Zymomonas mobilis subsp. mobilis ATCC 10988: one gene and its partner. The protein of the gene in region 1 binds, or shares a complex with, the protein of each later gene. Links are inferred from orthologs where the notes say so. Each region holds a gene or a part of one and is shown on either strand. Other genes may lie near its edges. The genes, in order: clpS and clpA.

What was found.
Region 2: the proteins of clpS (region 1) and clpA are in contact, whole or in part, in a solved structure (PDB 1LZW), measured with the Escherichia coli proteins. The link is inferred for Zymomonas mobilis subsp. mobilis ATCC 10988 from one-to-one orthologs.

The regions. Positions count from the first base shown.
Region 1 is NC_017262.1:1,618,650-1,629,262, reverse strand. The notes cover bases 78-2,901. They hold clpS (ATP-dependent Clp protease adapter ClpS), read right to left. Parts: upstream 1,740-2,901; coding sequence 1,416-1,739; downstream 78-1,415. Other genes in these bases: ZMOB_RS07345 (LL-diaminopimelate aminotransferase), read left to right, coding at 2,078-2,901; murA (UDP-N-acetylglucosamine 1-carboxyvinyltransferase), read right to left, coding at 78-1,311. In the rest of the region: more of murA, read right to left, coding at 31-77; more of ZMOB_RS07345, read left to right, coding at 2,902-3,289; ZMOB_RS07340 (beta/alpha barrel domain-containing protein), read right to left, coding at 3,293-3,778; ZMOB_RS07330 (DUF2794 domain-containing protein), read right to left, coding at 4,749-5,093; serine O-acetyltransferase EpsC, read right to left, coding at 5,090-5,863; ZMOB_RS07320 (peroxiredoxin), read right to left, coding at 6,208-6,750; ZMOB_RS07315 (LysR substrate-binding domain-containing protein), read left to right, coding at 6,942-7,883; ZMOB_RS07310 (hypothetical protein), read left to right, coding at 8,237-9,424; ZMOB_RS07305 (glycosyltransferase), read right to left, coding at 9,435-10,520. UniProt on the Escherichia coli protein: Involved in the modulation of the specificity of the ClpAP-mediated ATP-dependent protein degradation.
Region 2 is NC_017262.1:1,104,773-1,115,575, reverse strand. What follows is about bases 3,046-6,059. They hold clpA (ATP-dependent Clp protease ATP-binding subunit ClpA), read right to left. Parts: upstream 5,707-6,059; coding sequence 3,385-5,706; downstream 3,046-3,384. Other genes in these bases: ZMOB_RS04880 (ABC transporter permease), read left to right, coding at 3,046-3,295. In the rest of the region: argF (ornithine carbamoyltransferase), read right to left, coding at 1-174; ZMOB_RS04890 (aspartate aminotransferase family protein), read right to left, coding at 205-1,395; ZMOB_RS04885 (GcrA family cell cycle regulator), read right to left, coding at 1,630-2,322; more of ZMOB_RS04880, read left to right, coding at 2,474-3,045; ZMOB_RS04865 (Ppx/GppA phosphatase family protein), read left to right, coding at 6,666-7,769; ZMOB_RS04860 (RlmE family RNA methyltransferase), read left to right, coding at 7,766-8,431; ZMOB_RS04855 (putative bifunctional diguanylate cyclase/phosphodiesterase), read left to right, coding at 9,299-10,702; ZMOB_RS04850 (hypothetical protein), read right to left, coding at 10,712-10,803. UniProt on the Escherichia coli protein: ATP-dependent specificity component of the ClpAP protease. It directs the protease to specific substrates. It has unfoldase activity. The primary function of the ClpA-ClpP complex appears to be the degradation of unfolded or abnormal proteins.

The DNA of each region.
Region 1 (10,613 bases):
GGCTGAAAATATTCCAGCCCTTTTAAGGCTTTATCCGCCGACACGTTCGATATCAGCACCGACAGCAGATAGTTTTTCTTCTAAACGTTCATAGCCACGATCGAGGTGATAAACGCGGTGAACCTGCGTTTCGCCTTCGGCGGCCAGAGCCGCGATAATCAAGCTCATCGAAGCCCGCAAATCGGTCGCCATCACTTCGGCACCGACCAATCCTGAGACACCTTTTACAACGGCGACCCGTCCTTTTACCTGAATATCGGCACCCATCCTGACGAGTTCTGGCACATGCATATAGCGATTTTCAAAGATGGTTTCAGTCAGAACACTGGTGCCCTGAGCTAAGGCCAGCATCGCCATAAATTGTGCCTGCATATCGGTTGGGAAACCGGGGAAAGGCGCTGTCGATAAAGTTAGGCCTTTTAACGGGGCATCGGCCTGAACACGGATACCGTCTTCTTCCACCGAAATATTGAGGCCGCTTTCTTTCAGTTCGACCAAAACTTCGGCCATATCCGCTGATCTGGCACCCTGCAACAAGACATCGCCACCGGTGATAGCTGCGGCACAGGCATAACTACCTGCCTCGATACGGTCAGGCATAACCACATGGGTCGCCCCATGCAGTCGGTCACAACCATGAATGACAAGGCGGCTATTGCCGACACCGTCAATTTTAGCACCCATGGCCATAAGACATTGGCAAAGATCGACAATTTCAGGTTCGCGTGCGGCATTATTAATCACGGTTTCACCGCGTGCCAACACCGCTGCCATAATCGCATTTTCAGTGGCGCCAACCGAAACCACAGGAAAGCTGATGATACCGCCTCGAAGACCGCCATCCGGCGCTCTTGCCCGAACATATCCCGCCGTCAGCTCAATTTCGGCACCCAAAGCTTCCAAAGCCCGAAGATGTAAATCAATCGGACGGTTACCGATAGCACAGCCGCCTGGGAGCGAAACCGTTGCTTCGCCTTCTCTTGCCAATAAAGGCCCCAAAACGAGAATCGAAGCGCGCATTTTACGAACGATATCATAAGGGGCAACCGTCGAAGCGATAGTATCCGCCGTCAGCGTAATTTCACGCCCGGGATGATCTCCCTTACTCCGAGCTACCATTGTTGAAACGCCTAATTCATTCAACAAATGGCAACAGCTATCCACATCCGCGAGGCGCGGAAGATTGATAAGCGTTAAAGAGTCACTGGTTAAAAGACTGGCAGGCATTAACGCCAAAACGGCATTTTTAGCGCCGGAAACAGGAATTCGGCCTTTCAAGCGATGGCCACCGCGAATTTTGATACGATCCATAAGCTCGTTTCTATCTTCAAACACGCGCAGCGCCAAGCATTTAGCCTAGAATGACAGAGAAAATTACAATCTTTTCTGTCGCTCTTGCCTGCCAGAAAACAAGGTTAGGCTTTTTCTAAAGTGCATTGCAACGGATGTTGATGCTGACGGGCAAAATCAACAACCTGATTGACCTTTGTTTCTGCTACTTCATAGGTAAAGACGCCACAGATACCGACCCCGCGCTGATGCACCTGCAACATGACTTTGGTAGCATCTTCAATACCCATACGGAAAAAACGCTGAAGACAAAGCACCACAAATTCCATGGGCGTATAGTCGTCATTCAACATTAAAACCTTGTAGGGTTGCGGTTTTTTTGTCTGGGGCGTGGTGCGGGTAATGACTGTAACATCACTATCCTTGTCAAAATCCTTGTCGCCGCTCATAAAACCCCCGGATTATCATTTTCCAATAGATTGGATGGCGCGCCAGAACTCTGGTTATCAAAAAGAGATGACCGCCAATTTTGGATTTAAAAATTTTGTCAATGATATGACACTGCTCTTTATCATAAACAAGATAACCGAGCGCGGATTATTCATAAAAAACGATAAAAAATATCTTGGAAAAGCCTTTTGATAATATAAAATTTTCAAGCAGTTTTTTTTTAAAATCTCTAATAGCATCTTACTATCTTTCCGAGAAAATCCTATAGTCGTGCTCCCCGAATAAAAGCGTATTTAAAACAAAGAACCCATTATTCTTATTCGGCCAAGGAGTTAAAATGTCCGAGCCATTCTACCGTATCCGTCGCTTGCCCCCTTATGTGATCGCTGAAGTCAACGCGATGCGGGCCGCGGCACGAGCGGCAGGAGAGGATATTATTGATCTTGGTATGGGCAATCCGGATCAACCACCCCCCTCCCATGTTATTGATAAATTGGCAGAAGTTGCCAATAAACCGGATGCCCATGGCTATTCTGCATCACGCGGCATCCCGGGCTTAAGAAAAGCACAGGCAGCTTATTATCAGCGTCGTTTCGGTGTTGACGTTGACCCCGAAAGTGAAGTCGTTGTCACTTTGGGATCGAAAGAAGGACTAGCCAATCTGGCGCAGGCAATTACTGCACCGGGTGATGTCATTTTGGCACCGAACCCCAGCTATCCGATTCATATGTTCGGTTTTATTATTGCGGGTGCAACGATTCGCTCTATTCCGACAACGCCGGATGAAAATTTCTTTAAAGACCTTGAGCGCGCTATCAATTTCACGGTTCCCAAACCAAGCGCCATGGTTATCGGTTATCCGTCGAATCCAACGGCCGAAGTCGCCGATCTTGCTTTCTACGAACGCGTGGTTGATTTCGCTCGTCGGCATAACATCTGGGTTTTATCGGATCTTGCCTATTCTGAAATCTATTTTGATGGCAATCCTCCGCCTTCAATTCTTCAGATTCCGGGTGCAAAAGATGTTGCGGTTGAATTCACCTCTTTATCCAAAACCTATTCTATGGCGGGATGGCGTATTGGCTTTGCAGTCGGTAATAAAAAGCTGATCGCTGCCCTCACCCGCGTCAAAAGCTATCTTGATTATGGCGCTTTTACGCCAATTCAGGCAGCCGCGGTTGCGGCCATCAATGGCCCTCAAGACATCATTGAAAAGAATCGCGAACTCTACAAAAGACGGCGCGATGTCATGGTCGAAAGTTTTACGCGGGTCGGTTGGCCGATCCCAGCGCCCAAGGCTTCGATGTTTGCTTGGGCACCGCTTCCAAAAGAATTAGCGCATTTGGGCAGCTTAGAATTTTCTAAACAGTTGCTCACCCACGCAAAAGTCGCTGTTGCTCCGGGTGTCGGCTATGGTGAAAAGGGTGAAGGCTATGTCCGCTTGGCCTTTGTCGAAAACGAACATCGTATTCGTCAAGCTGCCCGTAACATTAAACGCTATTTTACGTCGCTGGGTATTCAAGGCAATGATAGCATTGCCGCTGAATAAGGCCTAACTCCAGCAATATTGGGTAATGCGGAAAAGCTGACGGTTATTCTGCATTACCCATTTTTTTGGCTTGTTGCCTTCAAAGCTCACTGAAGTCGTGCCAGAAGATAGTTTCTTGATGAAGCTATCATGGGGTTTAAAGACCAACGTCATCTTCCCTTTTTCATCTGGAATAAGGGTATAATTTTCAGAAAAACCGCGAGCAGTAATATGCAAAGCGGAATCAGAATAACCATTAAAGGTCAAGACCAGACGCTGTGCGGCTTTATCGCATTTTACCGTAATAGATGAAGCATCATGCGTATTCACAAAATCCGCTTGGGATTCCTGAATATGTTGCCAGTGGCCATAGATAGAATATTTCTGATGAAAAGCCGAAGCCTGCGCTAACAAACCTACAGGAATGGCCAATAATAAAGGCAAAATATAGAGTGTATGAGACCGCCCTTTGGTAGACAGATGAAAACCGGAATCGGTATTTTCTAACACTACAGCCTTTTCCCTAGCAGTTATTCCTATCTCTGTTCATGCAGCAGAAAGGAAATAGACACAAGAAAAAGCTCGAATTTTTAATAAAATTTTAACAAATACAAATCAGGATTAGGTCTTACTAGGCTCAGGACCTGTTAATTTCTTGAGTTGAGCGGGCTGTTGTGATTCACAGGTTTACCGATGGAGGTGAAGCTGTGAGTGACGTGTTTTTGCTGTCTGAGCACCAGATGGAACGGATTAAGCCGTTTTTTCCACTGGCGCATGGTGTGCCGCGTGTCGATGACCGTCGTGTCCTGAGCGGGATCGTTTACGTGATCCGCAACGGCCTTCAGTGGAAAGACGCCCCGAAAGCGTATGGCCCGCACAAGACTTTATACAACCGGTTTATCCGGTGGAGCCGCCTGGGTGTCTTTGACCGGATCTTCGTCGCCCTGACGGAGCAGGCAGGCCGTTCAAAGCGTCTGATGATCGATGCAACACATCTGAAAGCACACCGGACAGCGGCCTCCCTGCTCAAAAAGGGGCTTTTCCCCGCCATATCGGACGCACGAAAGGCGGACTGAACTCAAAGCTTCACGCTGTATGCGATAGTCAGGGCCGCCCTGTCCGGCTGCATCTGACCGCAGGTCAGGTCAGTGACTTCAAAGGCGCGGATGTTCTGCTGGCAAATCTGCCGGAAGAAACACAAGAAATTCTCGGGGACCGGGGATACGACAGTAATAAAATCAGACAGTCTCTCGCAGACCGGAATATCACCGCCTGTATTCCGCCGAAGAAGAACCGGAAATCAAAGCCGCCTTACGACTGGCATCTGTATAAAAAGCGTCACCTCATCGAAAATATGTTCGCAAAGCTCAAAGACTGGCGGCGTGTCGCAACACGATACGACCGGTGCGCTCACACATTCATGTCAGCAATCCATATCGCAGCAAGTTTCATCTTCTATCTCAAAGAATGAGTCCTGAGCCTAGTCAGCAATCAACTTGATTAAACGCCGCTCAATTGGAGCAAGAATATTGACCAATTCATGCGACCGTTTCAAAATTTGACCGCCCTCACCATAAAGAATCCACATACCTTGTTTTAGTCGAAGCGCAGGTTGTTTTTCGACCCGATATTCCGGTCGTTCTGCGGTGCGGCGAAAGGCAGAGAAACTGGCCTTTGTCGTCTCAAAACTGAGAGCATAATCACGCCAATGCCCTGCCGCCACCATACGCCCATAGAGATCCATCAATCGCAAAATTTCAGGTCGGGTAAAACCCACCTGAACCGCATAACGCGGCATAGGTGCAATGGGCGTAATACTGCTCATTCCGCGGAAGAGCCTTTACCGTCTTTTTTATCAAGACGAATCTGATCAGGATTAACCATCGGCAGATTTTTATCGGAATTTTCAGATAAGCCCGCTTTTTGAGACATCATAAAACTGGCAATTTTCTCTTTTAAAGCATCTATTTCTGTATGAAGGGCTTGAAGATCCTGAAGATTAGGATCCTGACAATCGTCACAGGGCGTCCCATAAGGCACAAATTCGGTTTTCGGTTTTTCGACTTTCGAGGCGGCGGCATCTTCATGAATAGAGCGTGCCGGTATTCCTACCATAACGGCATTCTTTTCAACATCACGCGTCACCACCGCATTGGCACCGACACGCGCATTTTCACCGATTTCGATAGGCCCCAATATTTGAGCGCCAGACCCAACGATAACACCATCACAAAGAGTCGGATGGCGTTTTCCACCGATACCATTGGAAGGGTCAGTACCGCCAAGGGTCGAGCATTGGTAAAGTGTCACATTGTCGCCAATGCAGGCAGTTTCACCGATCACGACGAAACCATGATCAACAAAGAAATTGCGGCCTATTTTGGCACCCGGATGAATATCGATACTGGTTAGAAAACGGCTAAAATGATTCACAATCCGAGCCAGAAAATACAATTCGCCTTGATAGAGCCAATGAGCCAAACGATGCAGCACCAAAGCCCAAACACCCGGATAAAGCAGGATTTCCCAACGCGAGCGTGGCGCAGGGTCACGCATTTTAATGGATTCAAGATAAGAAACAAAAGAATTGAACATAAACCGGCTTCTCTTTGAAAAGAGAGATGTTCGACAAGGCTTCTTTTATATTGCGCCTTTCCTATAATCGAAAATAGCTCTTTTCATAAAAATTTGATCCATCGGAGAAATGGAAAAAATATCAACTCCCCCATATGCCTGCTTGCTGGGTATAAAAGTGGCAGCAAGAAGCAGGAATGGTTTTAGAAAAAAAATCTATCTTTGACTATAAAAAACGAAAAATTTTATTCTAAAAAGCGAGAAACACCTATTTCTTTGCAAATCCATTGTCATCTAAAGCCCACAAAAAAAGCAGCCCGAGATGATCGAGCTGCTTTTCGTAAAAGTGAGAATAGAATTCAGGCTTAGGCTTTAGGATCAAGCACTTCTTCGCCTTTATGCCAGTTGCAAGGGCAAAGGTCATCGGTCTGCAAAGCATCCAGAACGCGCAAGGCTTCTGCCGGATTACGGCCAACATTCAAAGAGTTGACCGTCACATGCTGAATGACATTGTTCGGATCAACAATGAAGGTTGCGCGATAGGCAACGCCTGCTTCTTCATTCACAATACCCAAAGCAGAGGCCAGCTTTTTGGAATTATCTGCAATCCACGGGAAGTCAGCATTCTCCAAACGTTCGTCAGATTTCCGCCAAGCGTAATGGACGAAAGCGGTATCACAAGAACCACCGATCAGAACGGCATCGCGCAAAGACAGGTCTTCTTTGATATCGTTATAGCCCACAATTTCGGTCGGGCAGACAAAAGTGAAATCCATCGGCCAAAAAAAGACGACCTTCCACTTGCCATTTGTTTCGCCAAGGTCAATAGTTTCACCATTCGGCAAGGCAGATACACCCTGCTGAACAGGTAATTTCAAAGCGGGAAATTTATCACCAACAGTAAGCATTATGAATACTCCCATATTTTAAAATATGATTGATATTAGCTATATTGTTACAATCTTAAAGCTATTCAATCAAACACACAGTCACAAGCTATCGTAAGGTCATATTTGTTTTACAACTGATACTATAAATAACAGTTGCTCTTCTGTGATCAAATTGATTATGAAGCTTGCATTGATCGAGAGGGACAATCATGACAACTTACCTCCCTACGCTCAAACAACTGCAGTATCTGGTCTCCCTCAAGGATCACGGACATTTCGGACGGGCAGCCGATGCCTGTTTCGTGACCCAGTCAACCTTGTCGGCAGGACTGCGTGAGCTTGAGTCTCTGATTGGAGTTACGCTGGTCGAAAGAACACGCCGCGTAGTCCGTTTTACTCCGCTGGGATTACGTATCTCGGAAAAAGCACAACGTGTGCTTCGCGAAGCTGAAGAATTAAGCGATATGGCGCGGGCTGCCGGAAAACCACTTTGTGGTGAACTGCGGATGGGCGTTATTCCGACCATTGCCCCCTTCCTGTTGCCGCGTATCCTGCCCGATTTAAGAGCGGAATGGCCAGAGTTGAAACTCTTCCTTCGGGAAGAAACAACAAACGCCGCTTGCGATTCTCTTCATCGTGGTCATGTTGATTGCGTTTTGTTGGCTTTACCCTATCATTGTGGGGATATTGCCTCGGTTGATCTGTTCGAAGATCGGCTTTATGTGGCCTTCCCTCAAGGGGAACAAGCCCATCTGCCTGATGTTATTACACCAGATCAGATCGACGAAAAACGGCTGTTGTTATTGGAAGACGGCCATTGCCTGAAAGATCATGCCCTTGCGGCCTGCAACCGTCCCGAATTACGGGCAGAAGCGACCATGATGGGTACCTCTTTGCACACGCTGGTGCAGATGGTTGATAATGGTCTTGGGATTACCCTGCTTCCGAAAATGGCGATAGATGCTGGCTTGCTGGATAACACCCATATTGATGCACGGCCATTAGCGTCTCAATATCCTTCCAGAACAATTTCTTTGGTATGGCGTAAAGGTAGTCCTTGCGAGAAAGAATTCCACTTACTCGCAGAAACACTGACCAATATTTATCAGAAAAAATTTAAACCTCTGGAAGCCGCTAGCGGCGCAGCCTAATTTCTCTTTTCTTTTTTAAGTAATAAGAAGCCGGATATCTCTATTTTAATAGATATGTCCGGTTTTTTATTATCTATTTTCTGCCAACAACAATTAAAATAGATTATCTATATTTTAAAAATATATAAAAAATACATAATATATTTATATTATATAAATTTATTTATATTTTTAAAATTTTATACTTTTTGTCATAAAATAGGCTTTTTTCTCTTTTACATAGCAATGACATAAGAAGAATAGCAAAATGGATAAACAGTCGCGATCAGCAAAGATTTGATAACATTCAATTTTTTAGATGATCCGAACAAAATCTTTATGCGGAACTCCTGTTTTTAGGGATGACTTAAAGCATGGCCTCTGAATCGATTAAAGTTGCATTTTTATTTAATCACGATCAGGCACATCAAATTGCTCATGCACTACCGACGGCCATAGCTCTTATGGAGCTAGCGCCCAATCTCGATATTGTTATTGCAACAACCAATGATATCATCACCAAAGAAATCAGACGGCTTGCTGAAAAGCTCCATAAACCGGATATCAACATTGTTGAGTTAAAAACGGTCAGCCCGATGACAAGACTGGCGGCATATACATTTGAAAAATTCCTGCCTGTTAAAAAATTGGGTATCTATAAGGATAATCTCGATTTTTTTCGGTCATTGGATATTTTAGTTGTTTCAGAAAAAACATCGCTTATTCTCAAAAGCCGCTACCATCTCGATCATCTAAAAATTATCCACACCCGCCATGGCGCAGGCGACAGAGCCGTCGGTTTTGATAAGATGAGTGCTTTATTCGACCATGTTTTGGTCTCAGGCTCCAAAATCAGAGATCGCCTTATCAAAGACGCTGCGGTTAATCCCGATAAAATTTCTATTATTGGCTATCCCAAATTTAGTCTTTTACCCGAAAAGCCGCGTCTTTTACCGATGCAAGCCAATGGTCGTCCTACAGTCTTATATAACCCCCACCCTGCTCCGCATCTTTCTTCATGGTATGAGGATGGCCGTAAAATTCTGGATTATTTCTATAAAAGTGACCGCTATAATCTGATTTTTGCACCGCATGTCATGCTGTTTCATCGCCCTTTTGTTCTGACGATTGATCAGTTACGGCTCAAAAAACCGGGAAAGATTGCTCAAAAATACTGGGATGCGCCGAATATCCATATTGATCTTGGAAGCGCGGCTTCCAATGATATGACCTATACAATGGCGGCGGACATTTATCTCGGTGATGTTTCTAGCCAGATTTACGAATTCCTCTATTACCCGCGTCCCAGCCTTTTCATGAACAGCCATAATGTCGAATGGCAAAATGATCCTAATTACCTTCATTGGAAAACGGGAGATGTATTGTCTGATATAGACAATCTTGATCAGGCTTTAGCCAAAAGTGGTCAGCGCCATATGGATATCTATAAGCCGGTGCAAGAAGCCTTGTTCAATCAAAGCTTTGATCTTTCTGACGAAAAGTCAGAGAAAAGAGCAGCTCAAGCCATTTTAAAAATCGTTGATGAGATCAAACGCGGCTGAAATCAGCAATTCAGCTAGATTTTGTAAAAGCGGCGAGAATCTCAAGACCTGTTTTTTCAAATTGATCAGGATTCAAAACCGACAAAAGTCTTTGACGGCCAGCCATGCCCATAGAAGATAGTTTTTCAGGCCGCGCTAAGGCCTGAAGAAAAGCCTGTTCCAAAGCAGCCTTGTCAGCAGGCGGCACAAGAAAACCACTCTTATGATCTTCTACAGAATGAGCTATTTCCCCAACTGAAGAAGCAATCACAGGTAAAGCAGCTTGAATCGCTTCATGGACGGCGACACAAAAACCTTCCCAATAGGAAGGCTGAACATAAAGATGGAGCTTTGCCAAAAAGGCCGAAGGGTTATCAACATAACCGACCAAGCGCACCGTCTCTTGTAAACCAGCCTCTTCAATCATGGCCAATAATTTGGCTTCGTCTTGCCCTTCCCCACCAATATCCACGGTAAAAGGAATCTGACTCTTGGCCTTTACTGTTTTTAAGGTTTCGATCAGAAGATCATAGCCCTTGCAAGGATGAAGCCGTCCTAAACTGCCAATTCGCAATATCTCACCAGATTGCCATGCCTTGGCTAACGGTGCTTCAGGATTGGCGCGGAAAATCGGCCAGCAGAAAAGCCTTTCTTTCGGAATGTTGAGTTTCTCTCCGGTGAGCTTTGTGACTTGTTGAGAATCGCCAATCCAAAAGGCAGATCGACGCTGAAAACGACGTAGCAGAAAGGCATTTATCTTTTTAAGACGGGCGGAATGCTGCCAGCTGATAACGGGTAAATGGTAATGTTGCCCGACCATTTGACCCAATAATGTCGCACGGGTGAGCGAAGTCCAAATATGGGTCGCGCCCCAGGATTCAATCTGCTTTTTAAGCCAGAAATAGGCGGATATATGGTCTTTTTCGCCCCCTTCGCGAATGACCACATCGAAGCCGGCTTGTTGGATAGGGGCTACAGCCTTTCCATTGCGGCGGGTCAGGGCAAAAATACGGATTTCTGCACCCCCTTTTTGGAGGGTTTCAGCGATAGAAGGCACAGGTAACGCTGCCCCCCCACCTTCGACTGAATTGATGATATAGGCGATTTTCAAAGGCATAATTCGATATCTGACCGCAAAGACAGGGAAGATCAAAGCAGATTGTAATCTGATAGAATGATTTTGTCTGTTTTATCTCCAGCCGCAAATAAA
Region 2 (10,803 bases), 520 kb from region 1 along the record:
AAAAATCATCCCGAGAATAGAATCTTTTAACGGCGCATCGGCATCAACCCGTCCTTTTGGCCAGCCTTTTCGCGCCTGTTTACGCGCCAAAGCATCCGCGAGCATAGCTTTCACAGCATCTGCACCAGCATCAGCAAAATTCAGAAAATGACGACGTTTTATTGAATGGGGCACAGTAACCACCTTTATTCTATGGCCGAAAAATCAAGCCGCTTGAGCTGGAGCATAGCTTTTCAAGCCAGCTTCCAGTTTTTCCATGAATTCATCGATATGTTTTTCTTCGATGACCAAAGGCGGCAAGATACGGATAACATTATCCGCCGCAGCCACCGTCAGAAGGCCATGATTGTCACGCAAATGCGCAACAACATCACGAGACGGAACCGATAATTTTAAACCACGGATCAAGCCACGACCACGGGCTTCAAGGCAAAGCTCGGGGTATTTTTTGACGATTGTTTCCAGCTTTTCAGCCAGAATGTTACCCATTTTCTGGACATGGTCGAAAAAGCCATCTTCCAGAATGATATCAAGGATGGACTGACCTGCTGCCATTGCCAGCGGATTGCCACCATAGGTTGAACCATGCGTGCCGAATACCATACCTTTTGCAGCATGTTCGGTTGCAAGACAGGCACCTAATGGGAAACCACCACCGATACCTTTGGCAACGGCCATAATATCCGGCTTGATGCCATATTGTTCATGGGCAAAGAAAGTGCCGGAACGGCCATAACCGCACTGGACTTCATCCAGAACCAACATCAATCCTTTTTCGTCACAAATGCGACGCAGGCCTTTCATGAATTCATCTGTTGCTGGACGGATCCCACCTTCACCCTGAATAGGTTCAACAAGGAAACCGGCTGTCTGATCATCAACCGCTGCTTCGGCTGCCGCCAGATCATTGAATTCTACGACTTGGAATCCGGGCAATAACGGTTTGAAACCATCGACCATTTTGGGCTGATTGGTTGCCGAAATCGTACCCATCGTCCGACCATGGAAGGCATTGGAGAAAGTAATCAGCTTAAACCGTTCAGGATTTCCATTGGCGTAATGGAAACGACGTGCTGTTTTAATCGCACATTCAATAGCTTCGGCACCGGAATTGGTGAAGAATACGGTGTCGGCAAAGCAATGGCTTAATAAACGCTTGGCAAAGGCTTCACCCTGCGGCGAACCATACATGTTTGAAACATGCATCAAGGTTGCGGCCTGTTCTTGAATGGCCTTGACCAAATGTGGATGACCATGCCCCAGAATATTAACAGCAATACCTGAAGCAAAATCCAAATAGCGTTCGCCTTGCTCACCGAAGAGATAGCAGCCTTCGCCTCGAACCGGACGGACGGCACAACGAGGATAGACAGGCATTAACGGCGTTATGGCCATAGTTATTCTCCCTATCAACTAGGCCGGGCGCTGGCATAAGGCCGCGTCAGGCATAGAAAATCTAACCAAGAAAAAAAGGCAGCCAATAGGCTGCCAATAGTCAAAATTTATACGCACAGGATTTCCAAGGTGCAACCCGTATCACCTAACTTTTTTCAGAAATCCTGCCTTCTTTTTGATACGAGGAAAATCATCTTTTCCCCGTATCCCATCGCTTTCATCCCGTTATCGAAATTATGAACGATTCCTCGGGAAAGGAATGGTTGGCGTAGGCCGACGATCACGGCGCGGTAACTGCGCCTGATAGGCGACAGAACAATGTTCGAGGCAATAAGGGAAGCCCGGATTGACCGGCTTGCCGCAAAAATGGAAATCAGGTTCCCCCGGATGCCCCATTGGCCAACGACAGATCCGGTCAGTCAGATCCAAAAGCGAAGTTTTATCCGCAATTTCAGGTGACGGTTTGGCCGGAACAAGGCGGCGCGGTGGTGCCGGTGGAATGGGAGCCGTCTGTTCACCCGGAACCTGACGCTGGAATCCACCAGGGCCGATAGAACGGATAACAGGTGCCGGTTCAGTTTTTTTCTCGGCCACAGCGGGTGGTGCCACAGCTTCTACAGCTTTCACGCTTTTGACGGTTTCTTTTTTATGAAGCTCTTTACGCGCTTCGTTGACAACCGGCGCGACCGTCGGATTTTTGCTTACCGAAGGCGTTGCCTCTTCTTTTTCTTTATGCCCATGATCGGCAGCTTCAGCATGATCGCTGTTTTTCACAGGAGACGGGCGCGCCTGTAACCCTAAACGATGGGCTTTCCCGATCACAGCATTGCGGCTGACATCGCCTAGCTTTTCTGCAATCTGGCTAGCGGTATCGCCTGCTTCCCATAGTTTCTTAAGCTGCTCAATTCGTTCTTCGGTCCAGGCCATTTAACTCCTCACGATCTCTTAATCCATCAACCCGACAAGCCGGTTATTTCCACGTTATCCCGATTAAGGGAATGTAAATTCTTTCTGACTCCAGACGATTCCAAGCAGGAACCCACTTGCAGCTAAAGCCAACAAGCTTTAGCGAACAGATATGGTCAAACTGTCTTCTGCTAGTCAACGCCCTTTTGGTAAAGCCACAATAGCTTCTATCAATTGGGAAGGTCTTTATGCCCTCTATGTGAAGGAGGTAAGACGCTTCTTCAAGGTTCAGATGCAGACAATCTGGGCTCCCGTTGTCTCGACTTTGTTATTTCTGGTCATTTTTACCGTTGCATTGGGAGGCGGGCATAAAACGTTGGGTTGGGACTTTGCTGCATTCGTTGCCCCCGGCCTTATTGCCATGGGCATGATGCAAAACGCTTTTGCTAATGCCAGTTTCTCACTTTTAGTGGGTAAAATGCAAGGGACTATTTTAGATTATCTGATTCCGCCTATCGGTACCAAAGAAATTATTACCGCTTTAACCGGTGCCGCGATGACACGGGCTTTTCTGGTCGGTTTCTTTTTATGGGTAGCGATGGCCTTCTGGCCAAACGTCCATTACATCCCTAATCATCCCTTTGCTGTCCTGTTATTCGGCTTTTTCGGGGCGATGATGCTGGCGTTAATCGGGCTGCTTACATCCATATGGGCAGATAAATACGATCATGCAGCCTCGGTCTCCAATTTCGTTATTCAGCCGCTTGCCCTTCTTTCTGGCACTTTTTATTCTGTTCACAGCCTCCATGGCTTTTTCTACTGCTTCAGCACATGGAACCCGTTCTTCCATGTTATCTCCGGCTTCCGTTATGGTTTTTTGGGGGTAGCCGATGCCAATATTTTTGAAAGCGCCGCGATTGTGATCGCCATTGATGTTATTCTTGGCGGTATCGCTTATCTCCTGATAGCGCGGGGCTGGAAACTCAAATCCTGATATTGCCCAATACTTAAGGTCACCCATAATAAAAAGCGGGTTCGAGAGAACCCGCTTTTTTTAAAGAACGATAACCTTACGCTATAAGGTCAGGATTCATCCAGTGTTTCACTGGCTTCTTTCCCTTTTTTCGGCTTCTTGCTCACAGAAGGCGCTCCTGGGACGATTTCAAAGCTTGGCTCATTCTCTTTCAGATGAACCTTGACTTCGCCGCCATCAACCAACTTTCCAAAGAGCAATTCTTCCGCCAAAGGCTGTTTGATCTTTTCTTGGATCAAGCGTCCCATAGGACGAGCGCCATAGAGACGATCATAGCCTTTTTTGCCTAACCATTCGCGAGCTTCATCATCAAAGGCAATGTCGACTTTGCGATCAGCCAACTGGATTTCAAGTTCAAGAATAAACTTGTCCACCACTCGCTGGATCATTTCCGGCGACAGATAGCCAAAGGGAACCACCGCATCCAAACGGTTGCGGAATTCCGGCGAGAACATCGTTTTAATAGCCTCGAAATCCTCCCCTTCCCGCGTCAGATCACCAAAGCCGATCGTTTCGCGAGCCATGTCAGAAGCACCGGCATTGCTGGTCATGATTAAAATGACATTCCGGAAATCGACCGTTTTTCCATGCGGATCGGTCAGTTTACCGTTATCCATCACCTGCAATAAAATATTGAACAGATCAGGATGTGCCTTTTCAATTTCGTCCAGCAACAAAACAGAATGCGGATTCTGCTCGATTGCATCGGTCAACAAACCACCCTGATCATATCCGACATAGCCCGGAGGCGCACCGATCAAACGGCTAACCGAATGACGTTCCATATATTCGGACATATCAAAGCGTTTCAGCGGGATACCCAGCAAGGAAGCCAACTGACGGGCAACTTCGGTTTTACCAACCCCCGTCGGACCTGAAAACAGATAGCTACCAATCGGCTTATGCATTTCCCGCAAACCGGCACGGCTTAATTTGATCGCCGAAGCCAAAGTCTTGATGGCTTTATCCTGACCAAAGACAACCCGCTTCAAATCGGTTTCAAGATTGGCCAAAATCTGGCTATCATCATTCGAGACCGTTTTCGGTGGAATCCGCGCCATCGTTGCGACGACAGCTTCCACATCCTTGGCCAAAATGACCTTCCGTCTTTTGGAGGGCGGTAACAGCATTTGCGCTGCGCCCACTTCATCAATCACGTCAATAGCCTTATCCGGCAGCTTGCGATCATTGATATAACGGGCAGATAATTCTACCGCCGAACGAATGGCATCCGAGGTGTAACGCACGCTATGATGCTCTTCGAAGGAAGGCCGCAAGCCGTTCAGAATTTTGACGGCATCTTCGACAGTGGGTTCGACAACATCAATTTTCTGGAATCGACGTAATAAAGCGCGATCCTTTTCAAAGTGATTGCGAAATTCCTTATAGGTGGTCGAACCAATACAACGGATAGTCCCACTGGACAAAGCCGGTTTCAAAAGGTTAGAGGCATCCATTGCCCCGCCCGAGGTTGCACCAGCGCCTATAATCGTATGGATTTCATCGATAAACAAAACAGCTTTCGGCTGTTTTTGCAGTTCGGTTACGACGGCTTTCAGTCTTTCTTCAAAATCCCCACGATAACGGGTGCCAGCCAGCAATGCCCCCATATCCAAAGAATAGATGACGGTATCCTTCAGGACTTCCGGCACCTGATCTTCAATAATTTTACGGGCAAGGCCTTCTGCAATCGCGGTTTTGCCGACCCCCGGATCACCCACATAAAGCGGGTTATTCTTGGAACGACGGCACAATATCTGAATTGTGCGATCAACTTCGGCAGAACGACCGATCAAAGGATCAATCCGTCCAACTTCAGCCTTTTCATTCAGATTAACCGTGAATTGCTTCAAAGCGCTTTCGTTCTTTTTAGAAACCTCGGATGGTCGCTGCTGGGTCTTTTCTTCTTCGGCTTGATTATCCGCCGCGACACCGCCCTTTCCAACACCATGGCTTAAAAAGCTGACAGCATCCAATCGGCTCATATCCTGCTGTTGCAGAAAATAGACGGCATAGCTCTCTCTTTCGGAGAAAAGGGCGACCAAAACATTGGCACCCGTCACTTCATCCCGACCGGAAGACTGGACATGCAAAATAGCCCGCTGGATCACGCGCTGGAAACCGCTCGTAGGAGAAGGATCACTGTTGCCTTCTATTTTCAAAGCATCCAGTTCGGTATCGAGATACGTCGTAAGAGAACGCTTCAATTCTGCGAGATCGACACCGCAACCCGCCATCACTTGCGAAGCATGTTCATCATCAATCAAGGCGAGCAACAAATGCTCAAGCATGGCATATTCATGATGACGACGGCTGGCGATAGCCAAGGCATTGTGAAGTGTTTGCTCAAGGGCTTTGGCAAAAGATGGCATATTCCCACTCCCTATTCCTGATGCATCGGATAAAATCAGATGCCTAAATAAGCTCGTCTTATCGAGTATATTGGTATGGCATGATTATTTATCAATACAATGAATTATCAATAATCGAAAAATAAACAGTTACAATTTTTAGAATTTGAAAGGCTATCGATCCGGCTTTTTGTTGCCGCCTGTATGTCGGTTTCAGCCATCAAATACTCCTCGGATGAAAACAAGATAGAGCCAGAACAGCCCGCAGGACAAAACAGCCCCAAGTCTATCGCTTTCGCCATATGTTTTCAGGGACAGTATGATTCCACGGAAAAGGAGGGTTCACGTTCCGCTATCAGGAGTCAATAGATGTCTTGGTAAGAGGAGGAAAAGATATCACCAGATTAATGGCTTGCTGACCTAACGTGGTTATCAGCAAGAATAGAGATAATTTAAATTAGAAATCACAAAAGAAAGAACAGGCCTTATTTCAAAATAAAATGACCGCTATCAAATAATAAAAACCTTCTATTTCAAGGGAAATATCCGAATAAACAGGAATATATCTTCTTAAAATTGGGGAGATATATTTATTATGAGGAAATAAAATGAAATATAAATAAGCCCTATCAGAATTATTCTATGAAGGAATAATGATCTTAATATAGGAAGGATAGTGGTTTATTTTAAAGGAGGTTTTGATTGGATGCCCCGTGTGGATTCGAACCACAATTGACGGAGTCAGAGTCCGTAGTCTTACCTTTAGACGACGGGGCAACTTTCGAGCTGCGAACTAATGCTATCTGGTGGTAGTGTCAAGCCTCTTTTTTAAAATACTTCTATTTTTTGTTCCCATTCGCTTTATGCCGACCACGGATAATTAGACCTCCAATGCTTGCCGCCAGCCCCCCGTATCTATACTATCCCTTGTAACAAATCGGTAATTTTGCCGTTTAATCTACCATTAGGACAGGACGATCATGGCCCCACCTCTATTCAGGGCCGTTCCGACTTTTAGACAACGGTCGGGCGGCCGTTATCTGACCGATTCCAGTTTAGTGGCCAGCCCCCAAAATACGTTTAACCTGACTCGTCCCCGCGTTTATGGTGCGCTTGATCTTGGCACCAATAATTGTCGTCTGTTGATTGCTCGTGCTGAAAAGCATGATTTTATGGTCGTTGATGCCTTTTCCAGAATCGTTCGTCTTGGGGAAGGTTTGGCGGCCAGCCATCGGCTTTCCGATGCGGCTATTGATCGCGCCTTGGCTGCGCTTAGTGTTTGCGCTGAAAAATTAAGAAAACGGAATGTTTTCTTGGCACGTTCGGTCGCTACAGAAGCTTGCCGCCGCGCCTTGAATGGTCGCAATTTTGTGCAGCGAGTTTACAAAGAAACAGGCCTATTGCTGGAAATCATCTCGGCAGAACAAGAAGCTCAGTTAGCGGTTCTTGGCTGTCATATGCTTTTAACAGAAAAAGACGTTCCTTCCCTGATTTTCGATATTGGCGGCGGTTCGACAGAACTCATTCTCACCATGAGCGACCATAATGGCCCCAAAGTGCTCGATTGGGTTTCCGTGCCATGGGGGGTTGTTTCCCTGACTGAAAGTCTGGGATATCGCGGAAATAGTCTAGCAGACAGGAAGCAGGCCTATCAGGCGATGAAGGAACAGGTCAAAAAACTGTTTCTTTCTTTTTCTGACCGCCTCAAAAAACAAAGGCTCACCCCACGCAGCTTGCTTGGGACAAGCGGGACAGTCGCCACATTGGGCAGTATTTATCTGGAATTGCCGCGCTATGATCGCCGCATGGTAGATGGATTGATCGCCCCAACGGCGGCATTACGCCAGATCAGTAAACAGCTTTCCTTAATGTCGATTAAAGAAAGGGCGAAAATCACCTGCATCGGGGAAGATCGGGCAGATTTAATTGTTGCTGGCTGCGCGATTTTAGATGCCATTGTTGAAATATGGCCAATAAATGCGGTTCATATCGCTGATAGGGGTATCCGCGAAGGTATATTGCGTGACCTGATTGCCCGTTATGGCTATTGCAGCAGACCCTTTAACCAAGAAAGATTTCTATGAAAACGCCGGGACATCAAAGAGTAAAAACAGCCAGAAGGCGAACTGCCGCTTCGACCCGCTGGTTAGAGCGCCAATTAAACGATCCTTATGTTCAGAAAGCACAAGCCGAAGGCTATCGCTCACGCGCGGCGTTTAAATTGATAGAATTGGATGAACGCTTTTCTTTGCTCAAAAATGCCAGACGTATCATTGATCTGGGGATCGCTCCCGGTGGCTGGAGTCAGGTAGCCAGAAAAAAAGCACCTCAAGCTAAAATCGTTGGGATTGATCTTTTGGAAGCCGCGCCCATTGAAGGCGTCACCATTTTCCAAAATGACTTTACCGACCCAGAAGCCCAGAAAAAACTTATCGAAGCCTTGGGTGGTGCTGCTGATCTTGTTTTATCCGATATGGCTGCAAATACTATCGGTCATGCCCAAACCGACCATTTAAGAACGATGGCTTTGGTTGAAGAAGCCGCTGTTTTTGCCAGCGAAACCCTTCGTGAAGGCGGCTCATTTGTTGCCAAAGTTTTGGCCGGTGGCGCGGATAAAGACTTGGTCGCTTTATTGAAACGCCTTTTTGGTCAGGTAAAACATGCAAAACCCCCCGCCAGCCGCCGGGAATCTTCGGAATGGTATGTTATTGCCCAGAATTTTCGTGGTGAAGCCTATCAAGGTTAAGTTAACATTTGAAATTTTTAGACAAAAAAATCGATTTCTGTAATAAATTTTATTGAAAATAATCCAGAGTCCCGTAATATCCACTCTAATATCTTGTGAGAAAAATTACTCTTTACGCCCTAATAAAATAACAATCTATATATTCAGCCTGCCTATCAAGTAAATCTGTCTCCAAAAAGAGCGCTTTTGATAGAGCAGGCGGATCAGGAACCGCCTGTCATGCTTACCAAAAATAAAGCCGTCAAACATGGCAGGCGTTATTTTCCACGACAGAAAACGGTTCTTCTCTACCGGCTGCGGCACCGCCTCAAAAATTACTTTATTCAGCTTGGAATTTTAAAAAATCACGCATCCAATATCAGATATTGTAAATTCAATATAAAGTTTCAGACGATTTTAACGTTATCTTTAATGTTCACTTTTATCTCGGTGAACAATTATTCCTTGTTGAAGATTTTAATAAATTACTTCCACAAAAGTAATCTTATTATAATTGTGCTGGCGGTAAGTTTTTGCAGTATGCTACTCTTTGGGCACCATTGCCGGAAACATAAGAATAAGACCAGTTTACCTCCAAATCCGACCAATTTGTTCCGATTTTTAGCTCAGCTCATTTTTGTTATTTTTATAACCATTCCGGTTTGCCTTTATACCAATGCCGATCGGAACAGTATTTTCAATGATATTATTTTTCCTTTTATCCCGACGATCATTTTTGGTTTTTTCTGCATTTACCGCCTAAAAATAAGCTCTTTCATTGTCTTTTTTACCAGCCAGTTCATCTATTTTTTAAACTTATTCCACTTTATCCCACCGAAATTTTCGGCCTTTTTAGAAGATATCGAATTTTTCTTTTGCAACGCCATTTTGCTTTATCTGTTTGAAGCCTACCATCTTTCATCTTGGTTCTCTTCACAGAAAAAGGACAAGACGGAATCTCCGCCGCTGCCTTTGCTCACGATAGAAAAAGAAATCGAGCAACAGGCTAGTTGCTATGACTCAACCACCGGTTTGGCAAACCGGAGGCAATTTTTTGCTGATCTTCAAGCTGTCAATTCGCCTTATAGAGACGATAGCATTCCTTTTTCGATTGGGATTATTGATATCGACGGCTTTAAAAGGATCAATGAAATCTATGGCCACGATATCGGGGATTTTATCCTCGATAAGATCGGTCACAGATTATATCTCGCGCTCCGGCATAAGGCGCTAGTTTACCGGATTGGTAATGATGAATTTGGCTTTATTTTGCCGGGAGACAAGGAAAGCACAATCCTTAATCAAGAGATTGCCTCTATTCTTGAGACGATTTCTCATCCGATTTCTGCCCGAAATAATCAAATCGTTATCAGTTGCTCAGCAGGCTGCGCGCGTTCCTATTTTGGCACAGCTAACAGCACACAGCAGATATTTGAACATGCCGATTATGCGCTTTACTATGCCAAAGAGCAGGGCGGACAAGGCCAGATTGTGGTCTTTGATGTCAATCATGAACTAAAATTAAAAGAACTGGCACTTATTGAACGGGCTTTAGAAAAAGCCGATTTTGACAAAGAATTCTTTATCCAATTTCAGCCGATTATCGATTCCCGTAATGGTGGAATTATCACCTTCGAAAGTCTGGCACGGTGGGACAGTCCCGGCTTAGGTAGGATTGCGCCTGACAAATTTATTCAAGTGGCAGAACAAACGGGGGCGATCATTCGCCTAACCCCTATTCTGTTTAAGAAGGCATTAAACGAAGCTAAAAAATGGCCTCATTCGATCAAACTTTCCTTTAATTTGTCTGCACATGACATTTCTCATGAGAAACAAATCAATCTTCTGCTCGATATTTTAAAACAATCGAATATTGACCCTGAACGGATAGAGTTTGAGTTAACAGAAACAGCGGTCATGCATAATTTTGCAGCCGCCTTTGATAACGTCAAAAAACTTCAGGCGGTTGGTGCCAGTATTGCCTTGGATGATTTTGGAACCGGATATTCCAGCTTATCCCATCTCCAGAATTTCCCTTTAAATAAAATCAAAATCGACCGCAGTTTTGTGACTAATCTCGAATATAACAACCGGAATTATAAAATCATTAAATCGATCATCATCCTTTGCCGAGAGATCGGTTTGGATTGCGTAGCCGAAGGCGTAGAAGATAAAGAAAAGGTTGATCTTCTCGCCCATCTCGGTGTCTATCTTATTCAGGGATATTATTATTCCTCGCCCCTCTCGGCGGAATCTGCGCAAGTTTACATCAGAAACCGCCCCAGAGTATAAAGCCTTTTCTTAAAAAGATGCACGGGCAAGCGCGTACACACTTAAAGCATCCAAAATTTCTCCCGCCCAGAAACCATAAAAGCGATGCTCTTCCGGCTGCG